3 regions of the Buttiauxella sp. AC142 genome follow, and region 3 is predicted to be linked to each of the others. Evidence: predicted binding sites of a transcription regulator. Region 3 holds the regulator's gene; each other region holds the start of a gene.

Region 1 (5,328 bases), 280 kb from region 3:
CGGCATGATCGTTCTGCTGCTGATCGCCGTTTTACTTTCCAGTAATCGCAAAGCGATTAATCTTCGCACTGTTATTGGCGCCTGGATCATTCAAGTCGGTATCGGTGCCTTAATTCTTTATGTTCCGGTTGGTCGTAAAGTGTTGTTGGCCATGTCCGAAGGGGTGGCGAACGTTATCGGTTACGGTAACGCGGGTATCTCTTTCCTGTTTGGTGGACTGGTTTCGGACAAAATGTTCGAAGTCTTTGGCGGCGGTGGCTTTGTCTTCGCATTGCGCGTTCTGCCAATTATCGTCTTCTTCTCCTCACTGATTGCTGTGCTGTATTACCTGGGCATCATGCAGTTAGTTATTCGCATTCTGGGCGGCGGCCTGCGCAAGGTTCTGAAAACCTCTCGCACCGAATCTCTGTCCGCAACTGCAAACATCTTTGTGGGCCAGACTGAAGCTCCGCTGGTGGTTCGTCCTTATATCGCGACCATGACGCGTTCAGAATTGTTCGCTGTCATGTGTGGTGGTCTGGCATCTGTTGCTGGTTCCGTTCTGGCAGGTTACGCGCAAATGGGTGTTCCACTGGAATACCTGATTGCCGCGTCCTTCATGGCGGCACCTGGCGGCTTGCTGTTCGCTAAAATCATCCTGCCTGAAACTGAAACGCCAAACGATGCGCCTGAACTGGAATCAATGAAAAACGATCCGGATCGCCCGGCAAACGTGCTGGATGCAGCGGCATCAGGTGCGGCGTCAGGTATGCAACTGGCCCTGAACGTGGGCGCAATGTTGTTGGCGTTTGTGGCGTTGATTGCCCTGCTCAACGGTATGCTTTCTGGCATTGGCGGCTGGTTCAACTACCCGCAACTGTCTATGGAATTGATTCTGGGCTGGGTGTTCTCACCGCTGGCGTGGGTTATCGGTGTGCCATGGAGTGAAGCGAATGTCGCGGGTTCCTTCATCGGTCAGAAACTTATCATCAACGAATTTGTTGCGTATCTGAACTTCGGTGAATACCTGAAAGATGATGCAACCGTTGCGGCAGCTGGCCTGCAAGTTCTGTCAGATCACACCAAAGCAATTATTTCCTTCGCACTGTGTGGCTTTGCTAACCTTTCTTCTATCGCCATTCTGATTGGTGGCCTGGGAAGCATGGCGCCAAACCGTCGTCATGAAATCGCGCAGTTGGGTCTGAAAGCGGTCGCCGCAGGTACATTGTCTAACCTGATGAGTGCAACCATTGCCGGGGTCTTCCTGTCACTATAAAAACGGCGATGTTAAAATTATAACATCCCTGTGAAATCAATGGCTGACGCTTGCGTCGGCCATTTTTTATTTTTGAACGGCATTTTTACGTTATCCAACGTTGTTAAATCACATATACTGTAGAAAGCATGTAATTACATCTTTGGCTTTTGTGATGCTATACACAAAACCATCAGGATTGTGAATGTTATAATTATAACATCGCAACTGATTCTATATCTTTTGTTGGAGAGTGTTATGACCGATTTAACTGCAAGCAGCTTACGCGCCCTGAAATTGATGGACCTGACTACCCTGAATGACGATGACACCAATGAAAAAGTGATCGCACTTTGCCATCAGGCCAAAACAGCGGTGGGTAATACTGCGGCGATTTGTATTTATCCGCGCTTCATTCCCATTGCGCGTAAAACTCTGAATGCACAGGGTACGCCTGATATCCGTATTGCGACCGTCACCAACTTCCCGCATGGCAACGATGATATCGAAATCGCCCTGGCGGAAACTCGTGCGGCTATCGCTTACGGTGCGGATGAAGTTGACGTTGTGTTCCCATACCGTGCGTTGATCGCCGGTAACGAGCAAGTCGGTTTTGAGCTGGTGAAAGCCTGCAAAGAAGCTTGTGCAGCGGCGAACGTTCTGCTGAAAGTGATCATCGAAACCGGTGAGCTGAAAGAAGAAGCACTGATTCGCAAAGCATCTGAAATCTCTATCAAAGCAGGTGCTGATTTCATCAAAACTTCTACTGGTAAAGTGCCTGTCAACGCTACACCAGAAAGCGCTCGCATCATGATGGAAGTGATTCGTGATATGGGCGTCGCGAAAACGGTTGGTTTCAAACCTGCGGGCGGCGTGCGTACTGCTGAAGATGCAGCACTGTTCCTGTCAATTGCAGACGATCTGTTTGGTGCTGACTGGGCGGATTCCCGTCACTACCGCTTTGGTGCATCCAGCCTGCTCGCGAGTCTGTTAAAAGCTCTGGGTCACGGCGACGGCAAAAGCGCTAGCGGCTACTAATCTCTTCCTTTGCGGCGGTTTCCCCGCCGCATTTCACCTGATGAACTCAGGGGGTTACCTTGTTCCTCGCTCAAGAAATTATTCGTAAAAAACGTGATGGTCATGCGCTTAGTGATGATGAAATTCGTTTCTTCATTAATGGTATTCGCGATAACACCATCTCCGAAGGGCAAATTGCAGCACTTGCAATGACCATTTTCTTCCACGACATGACTATGCCAGAACGCGTATCACTGACCATGGCGATGCGAGATTCAGGAACCGTGCTGGACTGGAAGAGCCTTAATCTGAACGGCCCCATCGTTGATAAACACTCAACGGGCGGCGTGGGTGATGTGACGTCCTTAATGCTTGGCCCAATGGTGGCGGCATGTGGCGGCTACATCCCAATGATTTCTGGCCGTGGTTTAGGCCACACTGGTGGTACGCTTGATAAACTCGAAGCAATCCCAGGCTTTGATATTTTCCCGGACGATAACCGTTTCCGCGACATCATCAAAAATGTCGGTGTGGCGATTATCGGCCAGACAAATTCGTTGGCACCGGCTGACAAACGTTTCTACGCCACGCGTGACATTACCGCGACCGTAGATTCCATTCCTCTCATCACTGCATCGATTCTGGCGAAGAAACTTGCCGAAGGCCTGGATGCTTTGGTTATGGACGTGAAAGTCGGCAGCGGCGCATTTATGCCAACGTATGAGCTTTCTGAATTACTCGCCGAAGCGATTGTCGGCGTGGCGAACGGCGCAGGCGTGAAAACCACAGCGCTGCTGACTGACATGAACCAGGTGCTGGCTTCCAGCGCGGGTAATGCGGTGGAAGTTCGCGAAGCGGTGCAGTTCCTGACCGGTGAATACGTTAACCCGCGTCTGCATGAAGTCACCATGGCGCTGTGCGTGGAGATGCTGCTTTCCGGCAATCTGGCAAAAGATGACGCCGAAGCACGTCAGAAACTGCAAGCGGTGCTTGATAACGGTAAAGCGGCTGAAGTCTTTGGTCGCATGGTTGCGGCGCAAAAAGGCCCGGCCGACTTCGTCGAAAACTATGCGAAATATCTGCCAACTGCGGTACTGAGCAAAGCTGTTTATGCCGATCGTGCAGGTTTCGTGGGCGAAATGGACACCCGTGCTTTAGGCATGGCGGTGGTTTCCATGGGCGGTGGTCGTCGTCAGGCATCTGACACCATTGATTACAGCGTGGGCTTCACTGATATGGCTCGTCTGGGCGACAGCGTTGACACCACTCGCCCGTTGGCCATTATTCACGCCGCCAGCGAAAACCAATGGCAGGAAGCCGCTCGAGCGGTAAAAGCGGCAATCAAAGTGAACGATACACAGCCCGCAGAAACGCCAGTTGTATATCGCCGTATCAGCTAAATGCTGGCATACTGATCTGATCACTTTTTGAAACGCTTACGGGCGTTTCAGGCGCAATGACGCAGGAGAAATTATGAAACGTGCATTTATTATGGTGCTGGACTCTTTCGGTATCGGCGCAACAGAAGATGCAGCAAAATTTGGCGATGTAGGCTCTGATACTTTCGGGCACATTGCGCAGGCGTGTGCCAAAGGCGAAGCAGACAAAGGCCGTAAAGGCCCGCTGAGTTTGCCAAACCTCACCCGTCTGGGTCTGGTGAAAGCCGCCGAAGGTTCTACCGGTAAAATCCCGGCAGGTATGGACGGTAACGCAGAAGTTATCGGGGCATACGGTTGGGCGCATGAACTGTCATCAGGTAAAGATACGCCGTCTGGTCACTGGGAAATCGCCGGTGTTCCTGTGCTGTTTGACTGGGGCTACTTCTCGGACACTCAAAACAGCTTCCCGCAAGAACTGCTGGATAAACTGGTTAAGCGTGCAAATCTGCCGGGTTACCTCGGTAACTGCCACTCTTCCGGTACGGTGATTTTGGATGAGTTGGGCGAAGAGCATATGAAAACCGGCAAGCCGATTTTCTATACCTCTGCTGACTCCGTGTTCCAGATTGCCTGTCACGAAGAAACCTACGGCCTGGATAAACTCTACGAGCTGTGCGAAATCGCCCGTGAAGAGTTGACCGAAGGCGGCTACAACATTGGTCGTGTTATCGCGCGTCCGTTTATCGGCGACAAAGCAGGTAACTTCCAGCGTACTGGCAACCGTCATGATCTGGCTGTTGAACCGCCAGCGCCGACCGTGTTGAAAAAACTGGTTGATGAGAAAAATGGCCAGGTTGTTTCCGTGGGCAAAATTGCGGATATCTATGCTGAAGTGGGTATCACCAAAAAAGTGAAAGCGACCGGTCTGGATGCGCTGTTTGATGCCACCATCAAAGAGATGAAAGAAGCGGGCGACGACACCATCGTGTTCACCAACTTCGTTGATTTCGACTCTTCTTACGGCCACCGTCGTGATGTTGCAGGCTATGCTGCCGCACTAGAACTGTTTGACCGCCGCCTGCCAGAACTGATGGAACTGCTGAAAGAGGATGACATTCTTATCCTCACGGCTGACCACGGTTGTGACCCAACCTGGCAAGGCACAGACCATACTCGCGAACACATTCCGGTCCTGATTTACGGCCCGAAAGTGAAAGCTGGCTCGCTGGGCCACCGTGAAACGTTTGCCGATATCGGTCAGACGGTTGCTAGCTATTTCGGTACGTCTCCGATGGACTACGGCAAGAACATGCTGTGATTTCGACGGGTGGTGGAATCACCGCCCGCGTTGAACCTCTTTTAACAAGGAATAAAAATATGGCAACGCCACATATTAATGCTGAGATGGGTGATTTCGCTGACGTCGTACTGATGCCTGGCGACCCGCTGCGCGCAAAACACATTGCAGAAACTTTCCTCGAAGATGTCCGTGAAGTGAACAACGTGCGTGGCATGTTGGGCTTCACCGGGACTTATAAAGGCCGCAAAATCTCTGTAATGGGTCACGGTATGGGCATCCCATCCTGCTCCATCTACACCAAAGAGCTGATCACTGATTTCGGCGTGAAGAAAATCATTCGTGTGGGTTCATGCGGCGCGGTTCGTGCTGATGTGAAACTACGTGATGTGGTCATCGGC
Region 2 (5,328 bases), 3.8 Mb from region 3:
CGCAATGTTCAGCGCCACAATCACCTGGTTTGCCAGTTTGGTGACGTTGCCTGCGCCGATATCACCGGTGTGCACCACGGAACCAGCCATAGATTTCAGCAGGTCGTAATACTTGTCGAAAATCGCTTTGTCGCCGCCAACCATTACAGATAGGGTGCCTTCAATCGCTTTTGGCTCGCCGCCGCTCACTGGCGCATCCAGCATGTCGATGCCTTTGGCTTTCAGCGCTTCGCTAATTTCGCGGCTCGCCAACGGTGCGATCGAACTCATGTCGATAACCACAGTGCCCGGCTTCGCCCCTTCAATAATTCCGTTCTCACCCAGCGCCACTTCTTTCACGTGCGGGGAGTTTGGCAGCATGGTGATAATCACATCACACTGCTCGGCAATCTCTTTCGGGGTAGCAGCAGTTTCTGCACCTGCTGCGATAATTTCAGCAATCACCTCTGGATTACGGTCGGCAACCACCAGTGAATAACCGGCTTTGATGAGGTTTTTACTCATTGGTTTGCCCATGATGCCCAGGCCAATAAACCCAACTTTCAGTGTCATAATTCAGTCTCTCTTTTCAGGTGGTGGTTATTTTTTAAAGGAATCAGCCAATTTCTGGGTTGCTGAACGGAAGCAGCCTAAATCACTGCCCACAGCCACAAAGGTGGCGCCCCATTCCATATAACGACGCGCGTCGGCTTCAACCGGAGCCAGAATGCCAGCCGGTTTACCGTGAGCTTTAGCACGGGCAAAGATGTGTTTGATGCATTGCTGCACTTCCGGATGCGAGGCATTTCCTAAATGTCCTAATGCCGCCGCCAGGTCGCTTGGGCCAACAAAAATCCCGTCCACGCCATCTGTTGCGGCAATCGCATCAACGTTGTCCACGCCCTGCTGGCTCTCGATTTGCACCAGAATCGTGATGTTCTTATTCGACTGCGCAAAATAATCCGGCACGGTGCCAAACATATTGGCGCGGTGAGAAACGGACACGCCGCGAATGCCTTCTGGCGGATAGCGGGTTGAAGACACTGCCAGCGCCGCCTCTTCCTGAGTTTCAACAAACGGAATCAGGAAGTTGTAGAAACCGATATCCAGCAAACGCTTGATGACCACCGGGTCGTTGGTTGGCGCACGAACCACTGCCGCACTTTCGCTGCCTTTTAACGCCATCAGTTGTGGAATAAAAGTGGTGATATCGTTTGGCGCATGTTCGCCATCCAGCACAATCCAGTCAAACCCGGCCAGGCCCAGCACTTCGGTGCTGATAGGGTTTGCCAGCGCTGACCAGCAACCAATTTGCGTCTGGTGTGCTGCCAGCGCTGCTTTGAATTTATTGGGGAAAACGTTGGTATTCATCTGTTGCCCTTATTTATCCAGTTATCCGTTGAGTGAATTACTTCTGCAATTCCATACGTTTAATGTCACCCACTACGAACAGATAACAAACCATTGCCATCAGCGCCGAACAGCCAACAAAGATCAGCGCCGCATTGAAGGAGTGAAGTTCAGAAACCAGGTAACCAATCACCAGTGGAGTCACGATAGACGCTACGTTACCAAACACGTTGAATACTGCACCGCACAGGCCAACCATCTCTTTTGGTGCCGTATCCGCGATAACCGGCCAACCCAGCGCACCGAAACCTTTACCGAAGAAAGCGAATGCCATCAGCGTGACAACCAGTGCCGTGCTATCGGTGTAGTTACACAAAATGATGGTGGAAGCGAGTAGCATCCCGAGCACAATCGGTATCTTACGAGCTACGGTCAGTGAGTAACCGCGTTTGATTAACGAATCAGAGAACACGCCGCCCAACACGCCACCGGCGAAACCACACAGCGCCGGGATGGAAGCAACCATGCCTACTTTCAGAATCGACATACCTTTATCTTGCACCAGGTAAATCGGGAACCATGTCAGGAAGAACCAGGTGATGGTATTGATAAAGTACTGACCGAAGAACACGCCCAGCATCATGCGGTTAGTCAGCAACTGCTTGATGTAATGAAGTTTTGGCCCTTCAACCACTGCACCTGGTTTTTTGTGGTCCATATCAACCACGGCGCCACCTTTCGTGATGTAGTCCAGTTCTTCTTTAGACATACGAGGGTGGTCAGTTGGGTTGTGAATAAACTTCACCCACAGGAAAGTCAGCACAAAACCGATTCCGCCCATCACGGTAAACACATGCTCCCAACCCCATGCGAAGGTCAGCCAGCCGAGTAATGGAGAGAACAGTGCCAGGGAGAAATACTGTGCGGAGTTAAAAATCGCAGAAGCGGTACCGCGTTCTTTGGTTGGGAACCAGGCCGCCACAATACGGGCGTTAGCCGGGAATGATGGCGCCTCGGAGAAACCGAGCATAAAGCGCATGATGAACATGGAAATACCCGCATACGCCAGCGGCACCATATCCACAAAACCTTGCATGAACGTAAACAGCGACCAGAAGAACAGACTGTAGGTATACACTTTCTTCGAACCGTAGCGGTCAAGTAACCATCCGCCAGGGATTTGCATCAGCAGGTAAGCCCAGCCGAAAGCTGAGAAAATATAGCCCATTGAGATTGCACTGAGCTGTAATTCTTTAGCAACTTCAGTACCCGCAATAGAAAGAGTGGCGCGATCGGCATAGTTAATCGTCGTCACAATAAATATAATTAATAATATTAAGTAGCGGGTGTGCTTCCCTTTTTTTGCGTCCACAGCTGTATCTAAAATCATTTTCTACATCCTCTGTTGCGGGTACTTAATTCAAGGATTTTTTATTTATATAAAGCGTTATCTCACGAATATTTGTTCGGATAATACCGCTCTGGAAATTTACCTGGTGTTTGTCATTCGCAACACAGTATAGCCAGCACAGAACAAATGGACATTAGGCATATGCACAATAGATAACATTAAAAATATCTAATAGTTAAACCTATGCACATGTTTGTGGGGTGTATTGCACAATTTTATAGATTGCTCCCCCTATGCAATATGGCGTCATGATATTAAGTGATCAACGTCACATTTTTATTTCTCGTGTCCTGACATTCTTTATTTAGCTTGTGAGACAATCACGATTAGAAAATTATTTAATTAACATTCAGGTTGATTCTGGAGAATAGCGACAATGTCAAAAATAGAAATTAAACAACAACCCCCTGGGTCGTTTTATATAAAAGTTCATGAGACAGATAATGTCGCTATTATTGTTAATGACAATGGCCTGAAAGCGGGTACGCGTTTCCCGGATGGTTTGGAACTCATCGAACATATCCCGCAAGGTCACAAAGCCGCTCTGGTCGATATTCCTGCCCACGGTGAAATCATTCGTTATGGGGAAGTGATCGGCTACGCAGTAAGGGATATTCCACGCGGTAGCTGGATTGACGAATCATTGGTGGAATTGCCAAAAGCCCCACCGCTTCACACCCTGCCACTGGCAACCAAAGTGCCTGAGCCATTGCCACCGCTGGAAGGCTACACTTTTGAAGGCTATCGCAACGCGGATGGCAGCGTCGGCACCAAAAACCTGCTTGGCATCACCACCAGCGTGCATTGCGTCGCAGGCGTGGTGGATTACGTCATCAAAATTATTGAACGTGATTTACTGCCGAAATACCCCAATGTGGACGGCGTGGTCGGGCTGAATCACCTGTACGGCTGTGGTGTGGCGATCAACGCACCTGCGGCAGTCATTCCCATTCGCACCATTCATAACATCGCCCTGAATCCGAACTTTGGCGGCGAAATTATGGTCATTGGCCTCGGCTGCGAGAAGTTGCAGCCGGAGCGCCTGCTGGAAGGCACCGATGACGTGCAGTCGATTAATGTTGGCGACGCCAGCATCGTGCGTCTGCAAGACGAACACCACGTCGGCTTTAAATCAATGGTCGAAGATATTCTTAACGTCGCCGAGCGCCATCTCGCCAATCTGAATAAACGCCAGCGCGAAACCTGCCCAGCTTCTGAACTGGTAGTCGGTATGCAATGTGGCGGCAGCGATGCTTTCTCCGGCGTGACCGCTAACCCGGCTGTCGGTTACGCATCAGATCTCCTGGTACGCTGCGGCGCCACGGTGATGTTCTCGGAAGTCACCGAAGTGCGCGATGCCATCCACCTGTTAACGCCACGTGCCATCAACGAAGAAGTCGGCAAGCGCCTGCTCGAAGAGATGGAATGGTATGACAACTATCTGGACATGGGCAAAACCGACCGTAGCGCCAACCCCTCTCCTGGAAACAAAAAAGGCGGCCTGGCAAATGTGGTGGAAAAAGCCCTCGGTTCCATTGCTAAATCTGGCCAGAGCGCGATTGTCGAAGTGCTTTCGCCGGGTCAACGCCCAACCAAACGCGGCCTGATTTACGCCGCCACACCAGCCAGTGATTTCGTTTGTGGCACACAGCAGGTGGCTTCCGGCATTACAGTGCAAGTGTTCACTACCGGTCGCGGAACGCCATACGGCTTGCTGGCAGTCCCGGTGATTAAAATGGCCACCCGCACCGCACTGGCAAACCGTTGGTACGACTTAATGGATATCAACGCAGGCACCATCGCCACCGGTGAAGCAACCATTGAGGATGTCGGCTGGGAGTTGTTTGAATTTATTTTGGATGTGGCGAGTGGACGTAAGAAAACCTTCTCGGATCAGTGGGGGCTTCACAACGCATTAGCCGTTTTCAACCCGGCACCAGTGACCTGATTTGATTCACAAATGGCGGATGACGCTAACGCTTATCCGCCCTACAACCGCTATCCCGGCACTTTCTCGCGGCAAACCTTTAACACCAACTGCCGCAACCAGCGATGCGCCGGGTCGGCTTCCGAACGCGGGTGCCACATCAACGACACCGTAATCTCATTGGTTTTCACCGGCAGCTCAAAAACATGGAGCCGCGCTTCCCCGGAATTGCCATATAACCCCGGCTGATTGAGCAAGAAAGTCGCTGGCACCAACGCCACCAGATCCGACGCCTGAGCCACTGCCAACGCAGCAGGAAAACCCGGCACCAACGCGGCAATCTTGCGTTCTAAATTCAGCTCTGCCAGCAGCATATCAACCGGGCCGATTCCGCGATCGTGGCGCGACACCACCACATGCCCCAACGCAGCATACCTCGCAGGGGTAATTTCACTTTCTTGCTCAAGCGGATGATCCTTTCTGACCACGCCGACGAACTTGTCGCGATACAACGCCGTAATACGAATTTCTGGCCCCATTTCCCCGAGTACGCCGACTTCAAAATCAATCTGCCCCTCGCGTAAATACTTCGCCGTTTTCTCCGGTTTAGGCATAAAACGCAGTTGCACGAAAGGTGCGACAGTGGCCACCGCCGCAATCA
Region 3 (5,328 bases):
TCCGACGGCTTTGGCCCGAAGCCAGCCGATATTATTCATGTGCCGTTTAACGACTTGCATGCAGTGAAAGCGGTGATGGATGACCATACTTGTGCGGTCGTGGTCGAGCCGATTCAGGGCGAGGGCGGTGTAACGGCGGCAACCCCAGAATTCCTGCAAGGCTTGCGCGAGTTGTGCGATGAGCATAAAGCGTTGCTGGTATTCGATGAAGTGCAGTGCGGGATGGGGCGTATCGGCGAGTTGTTTGCGTACATGCATTACGGCGTGACGCCAGACATTCTGACCAGCGCGAAGGCACTCGGCGGTGGCTTCCCGGTCAGCGTCATGCTGACTACTCAGGAAATTGCTTCTGCGTTCCATGTTGGCACTCATGGTTCAACCTACGGCGGAAACCCGCTGGCATGTGCCGTTGCAGGTGCGGCGTTTGACATCATCAATACGCCTGAGGTTTTGAAAGGCGTTGCGACGAAACGCCAGCAGTTCGTTAAGCATTTGCAGCAAATCGACGAGCAATTCGACGTGTTCAGCGACATTCGTGGCATGGGCTTATTGATTGGCGCTGAGTTGAAACCTCACTACAAAGGCCGTGCCCGGGAGTTCCTGTACGCAGCGGCAGAAGCGGGCGTGATGGTCTTGAACGCGGGGCCAGACGTCATGCGTTTTGCTCCGGCGTTAATTGTTGAGGATGCTGATATCGAAGACGGTATGACGCGCTTTGCCAAAGCGGTCGCAAAAGTCGTTAACGCTTAATCGCCCGTCAATTTGAGCGGCGTAAGCGGCTCAGCCAGATACCGTGATGTGGCCGCTGACGCCATGCAACCGAAGAAATGGTATGCATGGTGCTGAGGTGGCCCAACACCCGCTGTAAATGTTGTTCCATGGTACTTAGCGGCCCGCTCGGAAGCCCTTCCAGCGGGTCGAGAATATTCGCATCATTGGTTTCCCCAGGCCCATCATATTGAAGCCGCTGCTGGCATCGTTGCAGCGCAATTTCACACGATTGCAAATAACGCTGGGCGAGATCCGGCGTCAACATGTTGTGCTCGCGGGCAAGTGTGGTCATCGCATTGATGTGTTCGACGATAAACTGGCTGTGCGTCACCCATAGTTTCATATCGGCAAGATAGTGCGAGTTAAATCCAGGTTCCTGCATCGCCTGGTTGAGCGAGTTGAATAAGGCATTGTGCGCCTGGTTGACCCTCATTCGCGAATACGCCAGCGGGGTGGGTTCCGGGTCGCTGCTCAGAATCAGGCGAATCGCATCCTGATCGCGCTCCAGAGCATCGTGGGCGTTCTGGCGCAGTAAACCACTTTGCCACTGTGGCCACAGCCACACCATGCCACCAAAGGCAATCAGGCAGCCGAGCAGCGTATCTATTAAGCGCGGAACGATGTACTGCTCGGCGCTGAGGGTGATGAGTTGCAGGGTGTAAACCGCCGTGACGGTAAAGCCAATTGTCGCCCAACCGTAACTCTTACGAATGAACAAATAGCTGACCAGCGTAATGATCAACATCGCGGCCAGCGCGATATCTTGCGGAAAGTGGAAGTGCAGCGCGATGCCCGCTATCGCTAAACCTGCAATGGTGCCTGCCGACCGGTGAAGAATTCTCACCCGGGTCGCGCCATAGCCGTTTTGCGTCACAAACATTACCGTCATCAAAATCCAGTAAGGTTTAGGCAGATGTAAAAACCCCCCCAAAATACTGGCGATGGTCAGCATTACACCTAATCTGGCGGCGTTACGCAGCGCGGCGGATTTCAAAGATAAATAGCTTTTCAGTGCTGCCCAAAGTGGCAAGCGACGCTGCCGGTCTTCCATCAAATCACGGATATACAACGGGCGCTGGGTGCGTAAAACACGGCCAATCCGACTGAAGTGATAATGGCAAAATTGCCCAACCGGGTTATCCGGATTTTGACGCGCGATTTTCTCAAGGGCATCAATCTGTTTATCCATCGTGAAACGCTGTGGGAACCGATGATAAAGAATGTCGTCAGCCAGCACGCGTAAACGCGCTGCAATGGTCTGCGCGTTCCAGCGAATCACGGCTTCAGCGTGACTTTTCTCAACCAGCTTTTGCACTTCGGCAGGTTGGTGGAGGCTGACGGAAATGTGTTCTTGTAAATCCAGAGCGACCTGAAACGCGCGCAGTAATCGCTTGTAGCCGTTTTGCTGATTCGCTGCCAGCATGTGTAATTGCTGGTAGCAAATAGTGATTAAATCAACGGCTTTTTGTTGACGCGCCAGCAGCGGAGGCAGCGCTTTTTCAGGGTCGGTATGCTGCGTTAGCATGCCATATTTGGCTTCGCAGTAATCCGCCAGTTGGCGATAGAGCAGGCTTAATGATTCGCGCAGTGGCTGCTCGCGCCACATCCAGAACCAAAACCAGTTAAACACGCCGTACCAAATTGTACCGCTGACATACAGCAGCATTGGCTTCCAGATGGGCATATTCCCCGCCATGCTGAGTGTAAAGATCGCGGCAATGAGTGAGGCGGGAAGCAGACGAGCGTGCAGGGAGCTGATTTCGGCTGTGACGCCCAGCAATAGCGCCATTACGGCCAATATCACCGGCAACGGCACTGAGGTATAAAGCAATAAAAGCTGCATGATCAAACTGCTGACGGCAAACAGGCTACCGCCGACGATCAGGCGTTTGAAGAAGCGTTTATGGGGAGTATCAAGTCCTGCAATGTTGCAGCAGGCAGGGACTAAAGAGAAAAGCAGGCCGGACTGGAGATTGCCAAAGAGCAAACCTACTGCCACCGGAAGGCACAGCACCAGCGTTTGCCGCAGTGCGTAGTTAACTTCAGGATGGTAGATCAGTCTTCGCCACATAAACCCTTCTTACTTAAAGCTGCAGCGGCGTTAGCTGCGTTCATTCACCCGAATCACTTACTTGAGTAAGCTCATCGGGATGAACTCACTTGCTGCCTTGCTGCAACTTCAATTAATCGGGTTTCGGATTTAGTTTTTTAGAGACAAAAAAGGCGTGTTATGAAGCAACACGCCATTTTTGAGACGGAGATTAACGAGTGCCGTAAACGACGATCGTTTTACCGTGAGCAGAGATCAGATTTTGATCTTCCAGCATTTTCAAGATACGACCAACGGTTTCGCGAGAGCAACCCACGATCTGACCGATTTCCTGACGGGTAATTTTTATCTGCATACCGTCCGGGTGGGTCATTGCATCAGGCTGTTTAGCCAGGTTCAGCAGTGTCTGCGCGATACGACCAGTCACATCCAGGAATGCCAGGTTACCCACTTTCTCAGATGTAACTTGCAGACGACTAGCCATCTGTGAAGACAGGCGCATCAGGATATCTGGATTGACCTGAATCAGCTGGCGGAATTTTTTATATGAAATTTCAGCCACTTCGCAGGCACTTTTAGCACGAACCCAAGCACTACGTTCCTGACCTTCTTCGAACAGCCCTAACTCGCCAATGAAATCGCCCTGATTCAGATAGGAGAGGATCATTTCCTTGCCCTCTTCATCTTTGATCAGAACAGCCACAGAACCCTTGACGATGTAATACAGCGTCTCAGCCTTTTCACCCTGGTGAATCAGTGTGCTCTTCGATGGATACTTATGAATGTGGCAATGGGACAAGAACCATTCGAGAGTCGGGTCTGTTTGCGGTTTGCCAAGCACCATGCGCGGTTATCCTCTGTTTTATAACTGGCTACCAACGACAGGACGCTAAACATCCTGTCTGGCGTTGCAAGTATTAGAATATTCCCCACCTTGGGGAGATGGCATGCAAGTCATTCTTGCTGCCTGTAATTAGTGATGTCCTCTGCATACATGCATAACGTCAATGTATCGATGTAGCATCTGGATTGTTTTAGCATAGCTTTTGACAAGTGTCTCCTATTGTCTCGTTTCAGCTTGACGCAGGTCGCCTTCCATTGCCAGATTTGCTGAATCTGCGTACTCTGAAAGACAATTTTTTCAACGGGAGAAGTAACATGCAAGCACGAGTGAAGTGGGTTGAAGGGTTAACCTTCCTTGGGGAGTCCGCTTCTGGACACCAGATTCTGATGGACGGTAATTCTGGCGATAAAGCACCCAGTCCGATGGAAATGGTTCTGATGTCCGCTGGTGGTTGTAGCGCAATCGACGTAGTTTCTATTTTGCAAAAAGGCCGCTACAACGTGACGGATTGTGAAGTGAAACTGACCTCTGAGCGCCGCGAAGAAGCCCCGCGTCTGTTCACACATATCAATCTGCATTTCATTGTGACAGGCAAAGAATTGAAAGATAATGCAGTTTCGCGTGCGGTAGACTTGTCTGCTGAGAAGTACTGTTCCGTTGCGTTGATGCTGGAAAAAGCCGTAAACATCACCCATAGCTACGAAGTGATTGAAAGCTAGAGTGAAGAAAAGGGCGGTGTTTAGCCGCCCTAATTATTGATATTTCTTCCTTCCGCCAGGCGCTTAACCAACGGCGTCATGATCAACTCCATTGCCAGTCCCATCTTGCCGCCCGGCACCACTAATGTATTGATGTGGGAAATAAATGAGCCTTGCAGCATGGCGAGCAAATACGGGAAGTCGATATCATCCAGACCGCGAAAATGAATCACGACAAAACTTTCATCTAATGACGGAATACCGCGTGCGGCAAACGGGTTAGAGGTATCTACCGTCGGTACGCGTTGGAAGTTGATGTGCGTGCGGGAAAACTGCGGCGTGATGTAGTTGATGTAATCGTCCATCGAACGCACGACGGAATCCATTACCGCTTCACGGGAATGACCGCGCTCGCTGGTGTCGCGCACCAGTTTTTGAATCCACTCCAGGTTTACAATCGGCACTACGCCAACCAGTAAATCGACGGCATTGGCGACGTCGTGCTGCGGGGTAACGACTCCGCCATGCAAGCCTTCATAAAACAAAACATCAGTCGGTTCTGGTAACGGCTGCCACGGAGTAAACGTGCCGGGAATCTGATTCCAGGGTACGGCTTCATCATAGGTATGAAGATATTTACGTGATTTACCCTGCCCGGTTTTGCCGTATTCAATAAACGTTTGTTCAAGCAAGCCAAAGTCGTTGGCTTCCGGCCCGAAGTAGCTGATATGACGGCCAAGGTCACGCGCTTTACGAATCGCCATATCCATTTCAGGACGGGTGAAACGATGGAAACTGTCGCCTTCAACTTCAGCTGCACGTAGGTTTAATTGCTGGAAGATTTTACGGAAGGCGATGCTGGTGGTGGTCGTTCCCGCGCCGCTGGAACCTGTTACGGCAATAACCGGATGTTTGGCTGACATAAGGCAACAACTCCATGGGTAGTAGCAAGTTTGGTTGGGTGA

What was found. The regulator CRP, encoded in region 3, controls carbon source genes, mostly activating them, when cyclic AMP is high. The targets are predictions, from matches to a motif close to ATGTGANNNNNNTCACAT.
Region 1: deoC (deoxyribose-phosphate aldolase) is a predicted target of CRP. The motif match lies at 1,440-1,457, and genes of this name have one in related genera.
Region 2: garD (galactarate dehydratase) is a predicted target of CRP. The motif match lies at 2,997-3,014, and genes of this name have one in related genera.

Annotation. Positions count from the first base shown of each region.
Region 1 is NZ_CEEDCH010000001.1:3,865,394-3,870,721, reverse strand. It holds gene AC0IWZ_RS17920 (NupC/NupG family nucleoside CNT transporter) at 1-1,255, shown strand, start outside; gene deoC (deoxyribose-phosphate aldolase) at 1,493-2,272, shown strand; gene deoA (thymidine phosphorylase) at 2,332-3,651, shown strand; gene deoB (phosphopentomutase) at 3,725-4,948, shown strand; gene deoD (purine-nucleoside phosphorylase) at 5,008-5,328, shown strand, end outside.
Region 2 is NZ_CEEDCH010000001.1:343,360-348,687, reverse strand. It holds gene garR (2-hydroxy-3-oxopropionate reductase) at 1-552, opposite strand, end outside; gene garL (2-dehydro-3-deoxyglucarate aldolase) at 580-1,350, opposite strand; gene AC0IWZ_RS01565 (MFS transporter) at 1,388-2,719, opposite strand; gene garD (galactarate dehydratase) at 3,117-4,688, shown strand; gene AC0IWZ_RS01555 (LysR family transcriptional regulator) at 4,739-5,328, opposite strand, start outside.
Region 3 is NZ_CEEDCH010000001.1:4,141,099-4,146,426, reverse strand. It holds gene argD (bifunctional acetylornithine/succinyldiaminopimelate transaminase) at 1-750, shown strand, start outside; gene AC0IWZ_RS19370 (YccS/YhfK family putative transporter) at 758-2,842, opposite strand; gene crp (cAMP-activated global transcriptional regulator CRP) at 3,033-3,665, opposite strand; gene AC0IWZ_RS19360 (OsmC family protein) at 3,980-4,384, shown strand; gene AC0IWZ_RS19355 (phosphoribulokinase) at 4,414-5,286, opposite strand.